Regions from separate parts of the Huijunlia imazamoxiresistens genome, predicted to be linked through region 1. Evidence: riboswitches for the same ligand, from Rfam matches in the RefSeq annotation. Region 1 holds a riboswitch; the other holds the start of a gene.
The links. Region 1 has a riboswitch for cobalamin ahead of V9K67_RS19965 (TonB-dependent receptor plug domain-containing protein). Riboswitches for the same ligand answer to the same signal wherever they lie in the genome.
Positions count from the first base shown of each region.

Region 1 (5,916 bases):
CTGGTTGTTGTCGGTCAGGATCTTTACCAGGGCTGTAGCCCAGCTTCCGCTGCCAATAATGCCAAAACTCTGCACCAAAATAGTTACGATTTACGGATGATGATGTACAATGGGTGGGCAAGGTAAAAAGAAGTTGGGAGTTCCCTATTCTTTTTCAAACAGCTTGTCGCGGGGTACCACGGTTACTTTCGTGCCGGTTTTGAGGTCTTTGCTGATGGCGGTGTAGGGAGCGGTAATCACCTGCTCGCCCGCCTTCAGGCCGGCAACGATCTCGATATGGTTGCGGTCCTGGATGCCGGTGGTCACCACCCGTTTTTCTACTTTGTCCCCTTCCTTCAACAAAAAGACCACCTCCTGTAGAGCTTCTTCCACAGATGAGCTTTCCTCCCCTCCTTTCTTCGCGGCAGCCTCTTCGCCCCCCTCCTCTTCGTCCTTATCCCGGGCGGCCACGGCGGTAATGGGCACGGCGATCACTCCCGGCTTGGTACGGGTGCGGATATCGGCGCTGGCATTCATGCCCGGGCGGAAGGGGAACTTCCGCGGACGGGCGGGGTCCAGCAGGTCCTGGTAGTCGGCGGGCAGCAGGCGGATGTGCACTTCGTAGCTGGTGACGTCGTTGGAGGTGGTGGCGGTGTTGCCGGTCTTGTTGGTGCTGCTGGCGATCTGGGTCACCACGCCCCGGAACTTGCGGTTGTTGTAGGCGTCCACCTCCACGTCGGCGGAGTCGCCGATGTTCACCTTTACGATATCGTTCTCGCCCACGTCCACCCGCACTTCCATGGCGCCCATATTGGCCACCCGCATCATTTCGGTGCCGGCCATCTGGGCGGTGCCCACGACCCGTTCGCCTTTTTTCACGCTCAGCATGGACACGATGCCGTTCATGGGAGCGGTGATGGTGGTGCGGCCCAGGGTCTTATCGGCCATCTGCAGGCCCGTGCGGGCGCTTTGCACGGCGGCATCGAGGCTGCGGATGTTTTGCAGGGCGGCGCTGTACTGCGCCTGGGAGGTTTTGAATTTCGTTTCGTACTGCTCCAGTTCGGCCCGGGAGATCACCTTGCCTGCAAACAGCTCCTTATTGCGGTTGTAGGCCAGGCGGTCCTGCTCGAGCTGCGCCTTCAGGGCGTCGAGGGCGGCCTGGCTGTTGGCCACGGTAGCCTGGGTTTGGGTCACCCGGGTGGAGGCCTCGTCGCGCTGCGAGGCATAGATGTCGGCATAGATGCGGGCGAGCACCTGCCCCCGCTTCACGCTGTCGCCCTCGGCCACCGTCAGTTCCACGATCTCACCGGAAACGTCGGAGCTGACCTTGACTTCCACCTCGGGATAGATCTTGCCGCTGGCATTGACGGTTTCCACAATGGTGCGGGAAGCCGCCTGTTCCACGGTCACTTTAACGCCTTTGCTTCCCGGCCTGTTCGCCAGCCTTCCGGCTGCCAGGAGCACGGTCAAACCGCCCAGGCCGATCAGGCCCCATTTAACTGCTTTGTTCATGAACCGATAATTGTGAATGGTGAGTAACCACAAACTATAAACTTAAAACTTAAAACCTAAACGGTAAAACCCTTCCCGCCAACTCGTGAACGTGTAAACCCGTAAACGCGTCAACTGATTTACAATCGGATCCCCTGCCCTTTGTAGAATTCGAGCACCTTCATTTTGAAGACGTAGTCGAACTGGGCCAGGAGGCGTTCCTGCCGTGCCCGGTAAAGGTTGGACTGGCTGATGATCAGGTCGAGGCTGTTCAGCAGGCCGATGTCGTAGCGTTTGGTGGCAAACTCAAAGGCTTTCTGGGCCGCCTCGGCGCCCTTGGTGGTGGCGGTGAACTTTTGCAGCGAGGTCACCGCATCGGTATACGCCTTATAAATATCCTGCTTCAGGGTCAGGTTTTCCTGTTGCTGCTGCAGCTCGTAGGTCCGCACATTCAGTTTGGCCCGTTGCCAGCCGGTGCGGGCGGCGCCGCCGTTAAAAATGGGAACCGACAGGCTGAGGCCGACGCCGTTGCCGAAGTTATTGGAAAACTGGGTGCCGAAGGGGTCGGCGTAGTAGGTGTACTGGGGCACCCGCACGGTGGTCAGGACGGGGGCGTTGGAGCCGGACACCTTGCCGATGGTATCGGTGCGGGTCAGGGGCTCCAGGGCCAGGGCCTGGTTGCGGGCCGTGGAATAGTTCGTCTGCAGGTTGGCGCCCAGCGACAGGGAGGGGTACATAGCGCCGCGGGCCGCCGCCACGCTTCGTTGGGCCGCCAGCAGGCGCAGGCGGTTGGCCCGTTGCTGCGGCAGGTTGGCCAGGGCCTGCTGGTACACTGCCTCGGGTTGCAGGCTGGCGAGGGGCTCCAGCGGAATGAGTGCTACCGGGGGGGTGGCAATGGCGAAGGGCTGGCCCGCATCCATGCTCAGGAGGGCCTTCAGGTACAGCAGCGACTGGGTTTCGGCACCCTGGGTCGTAATGAGGGTGGCGCTGTCCTGGGCCAGTTGCGCTTCCAGCTGGGCGGCGTTGAGCTCGGGCACCGAGCCGGCTTCCACCTGCTTGCGGGTATTGGAAAGCTGGGCGGCGGTTTGCTGCACCTGCACCTGGCTGATCTCCACCTGCTGGTGGTTGAGCAGGATCTGCAGGTAGGCGCCGGCCACGTTCAGGGCCACGTCGTTCCGGACCTTGTCTACCGTGGCCGTGGCCGCTTCGGCGGCAAAGCGGTTGGCGGCAATGGTATGCTGCTGGCGGTGGAAGTTAAATACCTCCACGCTGCTTTGCAGCGAGAAGCCCGAATAGAAAATGCTTTGGGTGGTAAACTGGTTGGTGGTGCGGTCGATGGAGCGGCCGGTATTGAGGCCGGTGTTGTTGGTAAAATGCAGGGAAGGATACCGGGCCAGCCGGCTTTGCTCCAGGGTCAGTTGCTCGAGCCGGGCCTGTACGTCCTGCTGCTGTACCGATAGGTTATTCGACAGGGCGTACTCCACACATTGCTTCAGGTCCCACTTTTCCTGGGCGGAACCAAGGAGGGGCGAAAAAAGCGCCAACAGCGCCGCAAAGGCAATTTGTTGCTTTCTCATTCAGCGAAAATAACAGCAAAGGTGCCGAATAGCGCAACGCCAAAAACCTTTTGGGAAAGATTTTTTGACCGGACGGGAAGCCGCAAAAAGATTTTGAGGGCCGGTTTTCTTGCCTACTTTTGCGGCCGCAATGGGTTCTCTCCGCTTCCGGCGGGAGATTAAAATGGGAAGTCCGGTGTGAGTCCGGCGCTATCCCCGTAGCTGTAAGGTTCAGCGAGTAGTGTAAAGTAAGTAGCGCGCAGTGCGCACTTCCGCTTAGTGCACATCTACCGCAGCCTGCTAAAAAAAGGCCACTGTTCCGCCTCCTGCGGAATGGGAAGGCTTTAGCAGGGAACCGAGCCAGAAGACCTGCCTCTTGCCATTTATCATTAATGCTTTCGGGTGAAGAGCATGGAATGTAACTAGCATCCCGGGTCAGTTATATTTCTACCTTACCTTTTTCCGAAGGCAGTCACAATCAAAAAAGAAATGAAAAAGAACGCACTTCTTGTGACTGCAATCCTTTTCTGCAGTTGGGCGCAAGCGCAAAAAGACAGCCTGGTAAAATCACTGGACGAAGTAGTACTGACCGCCAACAAGTACCCTGTCAAGCAAAGCCAGACCGGCAAGGTCATTACGGTCATTTCCCGCAGCCAGCTGGAAAAAAGCACCGGCAAGACCCTGGGGCAGGTACTGAACGAACAGGCGGGCCTGAACATTGCCGGCGCCCTGAACAACCTGGGTACCAACCAAAGCATCTTCCTGCGGGGCGCCGCTTCGGGCCGTACCCTTATTACCATTGATGGCGTGCCGGTCAGCGATCCTTCCCTGATCAACAACGAGTTCGACATCAACCTGCTGGCCATCGGCAACATCGAGGAGATCGAGATCTGCAAGGGCTCGCAGTCCACCCTCTACGGCTCCGACGCAGTGGCCGGGGTGATCAACATTATCACCACCAAAACCGATATCAGCAAACCGGTAAATATGAAAGCCACCGCAGTCGCCGGCAACCGGGGCTACCTGAACGGGAACGCCCAGGTATACGGCAAACTGGCCAACCAGCTGACCTACAATGTCCGGTATGCCAAGCTGTATACCAACGGCTTTTCCTCTGCCTGGGACAGCAGCGGCAAAAAGAAGTTCGACAACGATGGCTATAATGGCGACGTGGCAACGGCCAACCTGACCTGGAACGCCACCAGGGAACTTACCCTGAAAAGCTTCACGCAGTACAGCGGGTACGTGAACGAGATCGACAACAGCGCCTTCAGCGATGACCGGGATTATTCCTTCCGCAGCAAAACCCTGATGGCCGGCGGCGGCTTTGTATACAAGCTGCCTGCCGCAACGGTAACCGGCAATTATTTGTACAACCAGGGCAACCGCACCTTCCTCAACGACAGCTCCGATAACTTCAAGGCCTACCTGGACGACAGCTATAAAGCCCAGACCCAGTTTGTGGAACTGTACGGCTCCTTTAACCTGGGCAAGGGCTTTACCCTGCTGCAGGGTGCCGACCACCGCGCCGCCTTCATGAGCAAAAAGCTGCTGTCCATCTTCCCCCCCTATCCCGATTATGTGGACCCGCTGGCGGAAAAGAAAGCCAGCCAGACCTCCATCTACAGTTCGCTGTTTTATACCAGCAACTGGGGACTGAATGCCGAACTGGGCGGGCGCCTCAACACCCACTCCGCTTACGGCAGCAACTATACCTACACCTTTAACCCCTCGTACGTGATCGCGCAAAAAGTAAAGCTGCTGGCCTCCGTTTCCACCGGCTTTAAGGCGCCGACGCTGTACCAGCTGTATTCGAGGTATGGTACCGATTCGCTGAAACCCGAGAAGTCGCTGCACTACGAAGCGGGCGCACAGTTTACCAACCACATGGTCAATACCCGCCTGGTGTACTTCAACCGGGAAACCGACGATGCGCTGGACTACAACTACACGAAGAATAAATATTTCAATATCAGCCACCAGGAAGCCTATGGCCTGGAGTTCGAGAACAAGCTTCAGCTGGGCAAACGGGTAAGTGTAAACGCTAACTATACCTGGCTGAAAGTAAAGGAGCAGTCGCAGCACCGCATCACCTATAAAGATACCGCCTACCGGTACGGCTTAAGAAGGCCCGAGCATACGGCCAATATCACCCTGGGCTTCCAGCCGGCAGACCAGTTCTTTGTAAGTCTGTCGGCCCATTACGAAAGCAAGCGCATGGACCTGGGCGGCTATATGGCCAAGGACGTTTCACTGGATCCTTTCTGCATCCTGAATGCCTACGCCGAATACAAGCCGGTAAGCTACCTGAAAGTGTTTGCCGATGCCAAAAACCTCACGGATAAGAAATTCTTCACCGTTTACGGGTACAACTCCATCCCCTTTTTGGTATCCGGCGGTATCAGCATCAGCTTATAAGTCAAAAGCGCAACCTTCACCAACAAATAAAGGAAAGCCCGGGCTTTCCTTTATTTGTTTCTATGGAAAACTAAATTCAACTTTCCCCGCAACCCGTAAACCCGTAAACCCGTAAACTTGTATTCCATGGCCCATAAATCTTACTTCAACTGGAGCGGCGGCAAGGACAGCGCGCTCGCCCTGTATCATGCACTTCAGGACAGCAACTACGCCATCGAAAAGCTGCTGACCAGCGTCAATGCCCAATACCGGCGCATATCCATGCACGGTGTACGCGAGGAGCTGCTGGAGCAGCAGGCCGCCGCCATCGGGCTGCCGCTGCAAAAGCTGGTGCTGCCCGACCAGCCCTCCATGAGCGTATACGAACAGCAGATGGAACAAACCGTCACCGGTCTCCTGCAGGAAGGCTTTACCCATTCGTTCTTCGGCGATATTTTCCTGGAGGACCTGCGGGCCTACCGAGAAACCCAGC
Region 1 covers NZ_JBBBEI010000019.1:59,311-65,226, forward strand. The annotation lists gene V9K67_RS19950 (NAD(P)H-dependent glycerol-3-phosphate dehydrogenase) at 1-75, opposite strand, end outside; gene V9K67_RS19955 (efflux RND transporter periplasmic adaptor subunit) at 145-1,491, opposite strand; gene V9K67_RS19960 (TolC family protein) at 1,611-3,047, opposite strand; cobalamin riboswitch at 3,163-3,417, shown strand; gene V9K67_RS19965 (TonB-dependent receptor plug domain-containing protein) at 3,537-5,444, shown strand; gene V9K67_RS19970 (Dph6-related ATP pyrophosphatase) at 5,571-5,916, shown strand, end outside.

Region 2 (5,916 bases), on a different contig from region 1:
CCAAAGCTTCGATATCGGGGGGCCGGAAATTATCAGCTATAAGGACATGCTGTTGCGCTTTGCAGGGGTAAGGGGCCTGAAGCGGCGCATCCTGATGGTGCCCGTGCTGACGCCCCGCCTGTCTTCTTACTGGCTCTATTTCGTTACCTCCACCTCCTATGCGCTGGCCCGCAACCTGGTCAACAGCATGAAGGTGGAAGTGGTGTGCCGGCCGAACGACCTGGCCGGGCGCCTGGGCATTTCGCTGATCGGCTACGACGAGGCCATCCGCATGGCCTTTGACAAGATCGAGCAGAACCAGGTGGTTTCGAGCTGGAAGGACGCCCAGTCCAGTAAAATTTTTCAAAAAGGCATTTCCGCCTTTATAGAAGTGCCGGTGAACGGTTGCTTCAAGGATGTGCGCCGCGAAAAGGTGGGCGACGGGGAACAGGTGCTCGACCGCATCTGGCAGATCGGGGGAAAGACCGGCTGGTACTATGGGGACTGGCTCTGGGAGGTGCGGGGATTTATGGACCAGCTGGTAGGCGGGGTCGGCCTGCGGCGGGGGCGCAAAAGCGCTACCGACATCCGGCCCGGCGACGCCCTGGATTTCTGGCGCGTGCTGGTGGCCTCCCGCGAAGACAAACGGCTGCTGCTGTATGCCGAGATGAAGGTGCCGGGGGAGGCCTGGCTGGAGTTCCGCCTGGGCGAAGACGGGGTGCTGACGCAAACGGCCACCTTCCGGCCGCTGGGTGTGGCCGGCCGGCTGTACTGGTACGCGGTGTTGCCCTTCCACGGCTTTATTTTCCGGGGCATGATCCGCAACATTGTGAGCGGAAGGCCGGAAAGAAAAGGCATCTTTGCAGTTCCTAAAAACACGGAGTACCGATGAAAGTGGATATCACGAACCGTACGGACCTGAATGCGCTGCTGCAGCGCCTGACCGAAGAAAGCCTGCCCGCCTGGGGCGTTATGCGGCCCCAGAACATGGTGGAACACCTGGCCACCACGGTGCAAATTTCCAATGGCAAACGCATCATGGCCCAGCGGCTGTCCGACGAGGAAACCCTGGCCGCCCGGCAAACCTACCTATTCGTGGACGCCGACTTGCCCAAAGGCATGAAAACGCCGCTGCTGGGTGAGGGGCCCGCTCCCTTTGAGTGGCCCAGCCTGCAGGAGGCGATCAGCCAGCTGAACGCCGAGCTGGACGCTTTCGAGCGCTACTTTGCGGCCCAGCCCGGGGGCACCAGCACCCACCCCCGCTTCGGCCCCCTGGACCATAAGGGATGGGTCCACTTCCACGGCAAGCATTTTACCCACCACTTCCGCCAGTTCGGCCTGGTATAAGGGGCAGGGTGAGGCTGGCAGGAATTATGCGGCAGGTTTGGTTGTTTCGTTCTTCTCCACCAAAAAAACCTGAACGCCATGAAAGAGATCTGCCGCTTCCTTTTCCTGCTGTTGGCAGCTTTGCCGGCCCGCGCCCAGTTGCAGGGCGGGCGGGAAAATATTGACAAGCTGTGCGGTTGCTTTGATGTGGAATTCAAATATGCCGAAACCTTTGCTCCTGATCCCAACTACAAATTTCATCCGCGGGAGCAGATGGGCGCCCGGGAGCTGGCCCTGCCCATTGAAGCCTCTGCCCGCAGGGTGGTGATCCAGCACCTGCTGATCCTCGACGATACCACGGTAATCAAGCACTGGCGGGAAGACTGGGAATTCGAGCAACCCTACCTGTGGAAGTACGAAGGCGCGAAAAAATGGGTGAGGCAGCAGCTTTTGCCGGCCGCCTACAAGGGCCGGTGGACGCAGACTGTCTGGGAGGTGGACGATGCGCCCCGTTACCAGGGCATCAGCGAATGGGTGGCCACCGACGGCAAGGTCTTCTGGCAGAGCACCGTTGCTGCGCCGCTGCCCCGCCGCGAGTACACCGTGCGCAACGACTACGACATCCTGCGTCGCGGCAATCGCCTGGTGCTGACCGACAGCGGCTGGACCCACGAGCAGGACAACGACAAGATCCGCCGGCAGTCGGGCGGCGACCACGTCATTGCCCAGGAAAAGGGCTATAACATTTATACCCGGGCCAATAAGGAAAAGTGCGCCTATGCCTTACAGTGGTGGCAGCAGCACAGCGCCTTCTGGGGGCTGGTACGCACCGAATGGCAGCAGCTGCTGACCGGGGGCAACCGGGTAAGCCTGCAGGCAAAGGTTGACAACAAGGTGCTGCACCAGCATTTGGATGAATTATCGGATCAGTACAACAACCGGCTTCTTTCGGCGGAAGCCGCCGCCCAGAAAATAAAAACCCTCCTGCAGAAGTTCGCCCAGGTCAATGCCGAAGTGGCGGGAAAGTAAACTGCACTTTGCTTCAGGCGAAGCGTTTCTTGTATTTGCCCTCTTCACCTGTTATTAACACTACGTGGATAACCCCGTGGAAAACAACTTTATGCTTCCAGCTCTCCTCCGCTGTATCTTGCAGGCAGATTTTGGTTACGCTATCGCCACAGGTGATACGTATTAAAAGGGAAGTCCGGTGCAAATCCGGCGCTATCCCCGTAGCTGTAAGCTCCTTAGCATTGTTCAGAACACAGACGGTCACTGTTTCGCCTCCGGCGGGATGGGAAGGCCCTGGACAATGGAGCAAGCCAGAAGACCTGCCAGGATCGGCTTTCTGTTTCATCGCTTTCGGGAGAAAGGCATTGAACTGGACCAATCCGCAGGGTATCCCCGCGCTGTTTCAGCCCTTATTTCTTTTTCCGAAGGCTTATTGCTCCATTTTTTAAACTATAGCTATGCAGCCGGAGAACGAAGTACTTTTAAAAGAGAACAAGGAACGCTTTGTCCTGCTTCCCATCAACTACCCTAAAGTATGGGAACATTACAAGCGCCACGAGGCCAGCTTCTGGACGGCCGAGGAGATCGACCTGAGCGGAGACCTTAAAGACTGGGAAACCCTGAACGATGGCGAGCGCCATTTCATTTCGCACGTGCTGGCCTTCTTTGCCGCCAGCGACGGCATCGTCAACGAAAACCTGGCCGTGAATTTCATGAGCGAGGTGCAGTTGCCCGAAGCCCGCTGCTTTTACGGTTTCCAGATCATGATGGAAAATATTCACAGCGAAACCTACGCCCTGCTGATCGACACCTACATCAGCGATCCTAAAGAAAAGCACCGCCTGTTCCATGCCATGGAAACCGTGCCGGCCGTAACCAAAAAGGCTGAATGGGCCCTGCGCTGGATCACCAATGGCAGCTTCGCCCAGCGGCTGGTGGCCTTCGCCGCCGTCGAAGGCATCTTCTTCAGCGGCAGCTTCTGTTCGCTCTTCTGGCTGCGCAAACGGGGGCTGATGCCGGGGCTGACCTTCAGCAACGAGCTCATTAGCCGCGACGAAGGCCTGCACTGCGAGTTTGCCTGCCTGTTATACGGCATGCTGCAGCAACAGCTGTCGCGGGAAGAGGTGTACGCCATCATCACCGATGCCGTTGCCATCGAAAAGGAATTCATCACCGAGGCGCTGCCGGTAGACCTGATCGGCATGAACGCCCGCCTCATGCAGCAATATATCGAGTTCGTGGCCGACCGCTGGATTTCCGAGCTGGGATATCCCAAGGTGTATGGCGCCGCCAATCCCTTCGACTTCATGGAAATGATCTCGCTGCAGGGCAAAACGAACTTTTTTGAAAAACGCGTCGGCGACTACCAGAAAGCCGGCGTCATGGCCGCCAAGGAAAGCCAGGCCTTTTCTTTGGAAGAAGATTTCTAACGCCTCACCCCTTAAAATATAATTATGAGCTATGTAATTAAGCGGAGTGGGCGGAAAGAACCCATTCAATTCGATAAAGTGACGGCCCGCATTAAAAAACTGTCGTACGGCCTGAGCCCGATGGTGCATCCCATCGACGTGGCCAAGAAAACCATTGAAGGCATTTACGAAGGCGTGCACACCACGGAGCTGGACAACCTGGCGGCGGAGGTGGCGGCTTCGCTGACGGCCACCCATCCCGACTACGCTATCCTGGCCTCCCGCATTGCCGTGAGCAACCTGCACAAGAACACGGTAAAATCGTTCTCGGACACCATGCGCAAGCTCTATGCGTATACCGACAAGGCCACCGGCCGCAAAATGCCACTGATCGCCGACGACGTGATGGTCCTCATTGATACGCATGCCGAATGGCTGGACAGCGTCATCATCTACGACCGCGACTACGCCTTCGATTATTTCGGCTTCAAAACCCTGGAAAAGTCGTACCTGCTGCGCATCGACGGGGAGATTGCCGAACGTCCCCAGCACATGTACATGCGGGTGGCCCTCGGCATTCATAAGTCCGACCTGGACAGCGTGCTCCAGACCTACCACCTCCTCAGCGAGCACTGGTTTACCCATGCCACCCCTACGCTCTTTAATGCCGGCACCCCGCGGCCGCAAATGAGCTCCTGCTTTTTGCTGGCCATGAAGGAAGACAGCATCGATGGCATCTACGATACCTTGAGGCAGACGGCAAAGATCTCGCAAAGCGCCGGCGGCATCGGCCTGGCCATTCACAACGTTCGCGCCACCGGCAGCTACATCAGCGGTACCAACGGCACCAGCAACGGCATCATTCCCATGCTAAGGGTGTTCAACGATACGGCCCGCTACGTGGACCAGGGCGGCGGCAAGCGCAAGGGCGCTTTTGCCATCTACCTCGAGCCCTGGCATGCCGACATCCCTGAGTTCCTGGACCTGCGCAAGAACCACGGCAAGGAGGAGCTGCGGGCCCGCGACCTGTTCTATGCCCTTTGGATCCCCGACCTGTTCATGAAGCGGGTGGAGGCCAACGGGCAGTGGAGCCTGTTCTGTCCCAGCGAGGCTCCCGGCCTGCACGAGTGCTGGGGTGAGAAATTTGAAGCCCTCTACACCCGCTACGAAGCCGAAGGACGGGCCCGCAAGACCCTGAAGGCCCAGGACCTGTGGTTCCGCATCCTCGACGCCCAGATCGAGACCGGCACGCCCTACCTGCTGTACAAGGATGCCGCCAACGGCAAAAGCAACCAGCAGAACCTGGGTACCATCCAGAGCAGCAACCTGTGTACGGAAATTATCGAGTATACCTCGCCCGACGAAGTGGCGGTCTGCAACCTGGCTTCGCTGGCCCTGCCGAAGTTCGTACGCAACGGCGCCTTCGACCACCAGCAGCTGTTTGATGTGACCTGCCAAGTAACGAAGAACCTGAACGCGGTGATCGACAACAACTTTTACCCCGTGCCCGAAGCAAAGGCTTCCAACACCAGGCACCGGCCCGTGGGCCTGGGCGTGCAGGGCCTGGCCGACGTGTTCATCCGCCTGCGGCTGCCCTTCGAAAGCGAGGGCGCCCGGCAGCTCAATAAAGACATTTTCGAAACCATCTACTTCGCCGCCATGACCGCCAGCAAAGACCTGGCGAAGGTGGCGGGTCCTTACGAAACCTACGCAGGCTCGCCCGTTTCCAAAGGCCAGTTCCAGTTCGACCTTTGGGGCGTGACGCCCGGCGACCGCTGGGACTGGGCCGGCCTGAAGGCCGAAGTGGCGCAGTACGGTGTGCGCAACTCCCTGCTGGTGGCGCCCATGCCCACCGCTTCCACCTCGCAGATTTTGGGCAACAACGAATGCTTCGAGCCCTACACCAGCAACATCTATGTGCGCCGGGTGCTGAGCGGCGAGTTCGTGGTGGTGAACAAGCACCTGCTGCAGGACCTGGCGGCGCTGAACCTGTGGAACAATGACATGAAGAACCGCATCATTGCCGCCAACGGTTCCATTCAACATATTCCCGGTATCCCGGCCCAGCTGAAAGAGTTGTACAAGACTGTCTGGGAGATCCGCCAGCGGGCGCTGATCGACATGGCGGCCGACCGGGGCGCGTTCATCTGCCAGTCGCAGTCGCTGAACCTGTTCGTGGACAGTCCTTCGGCCG
Region 2 covers NZ_JBBBEI010000005.1:197,065-202,980, forward strand. The annotation lists gene V9K67_RS08205 (SDR family oxidoreductase) at 1-871, shown strand, start outside; gene V9K67_RS08210 (hypothetical protein) at 868-1,326, shown strand; gene V9K67_RS08215 (DUF6607 family protein) at 1,405-2,334, shown strand; cobalamin riboswitch at 2,450-2,655, shown strand; gene V9K67_RS08220 (ribonucleoside-diphosphate reductase small subunit) at 2,772-3,743, shown strand; gene V9K67_RS08225 (ribonucleoside-diphosphate reductase subunit alpha) at 3,768-5,916, shown strand, end outside.
Region 2: another riboswitch for cobalamin. It lies ahead of V9K67_RS08220 (ribonucleoside-diphosphate reductase small subunit); the one in region 1 lies ahead of V9K67_RS19965 (TonB-dependent receptor plug domain-containing protein).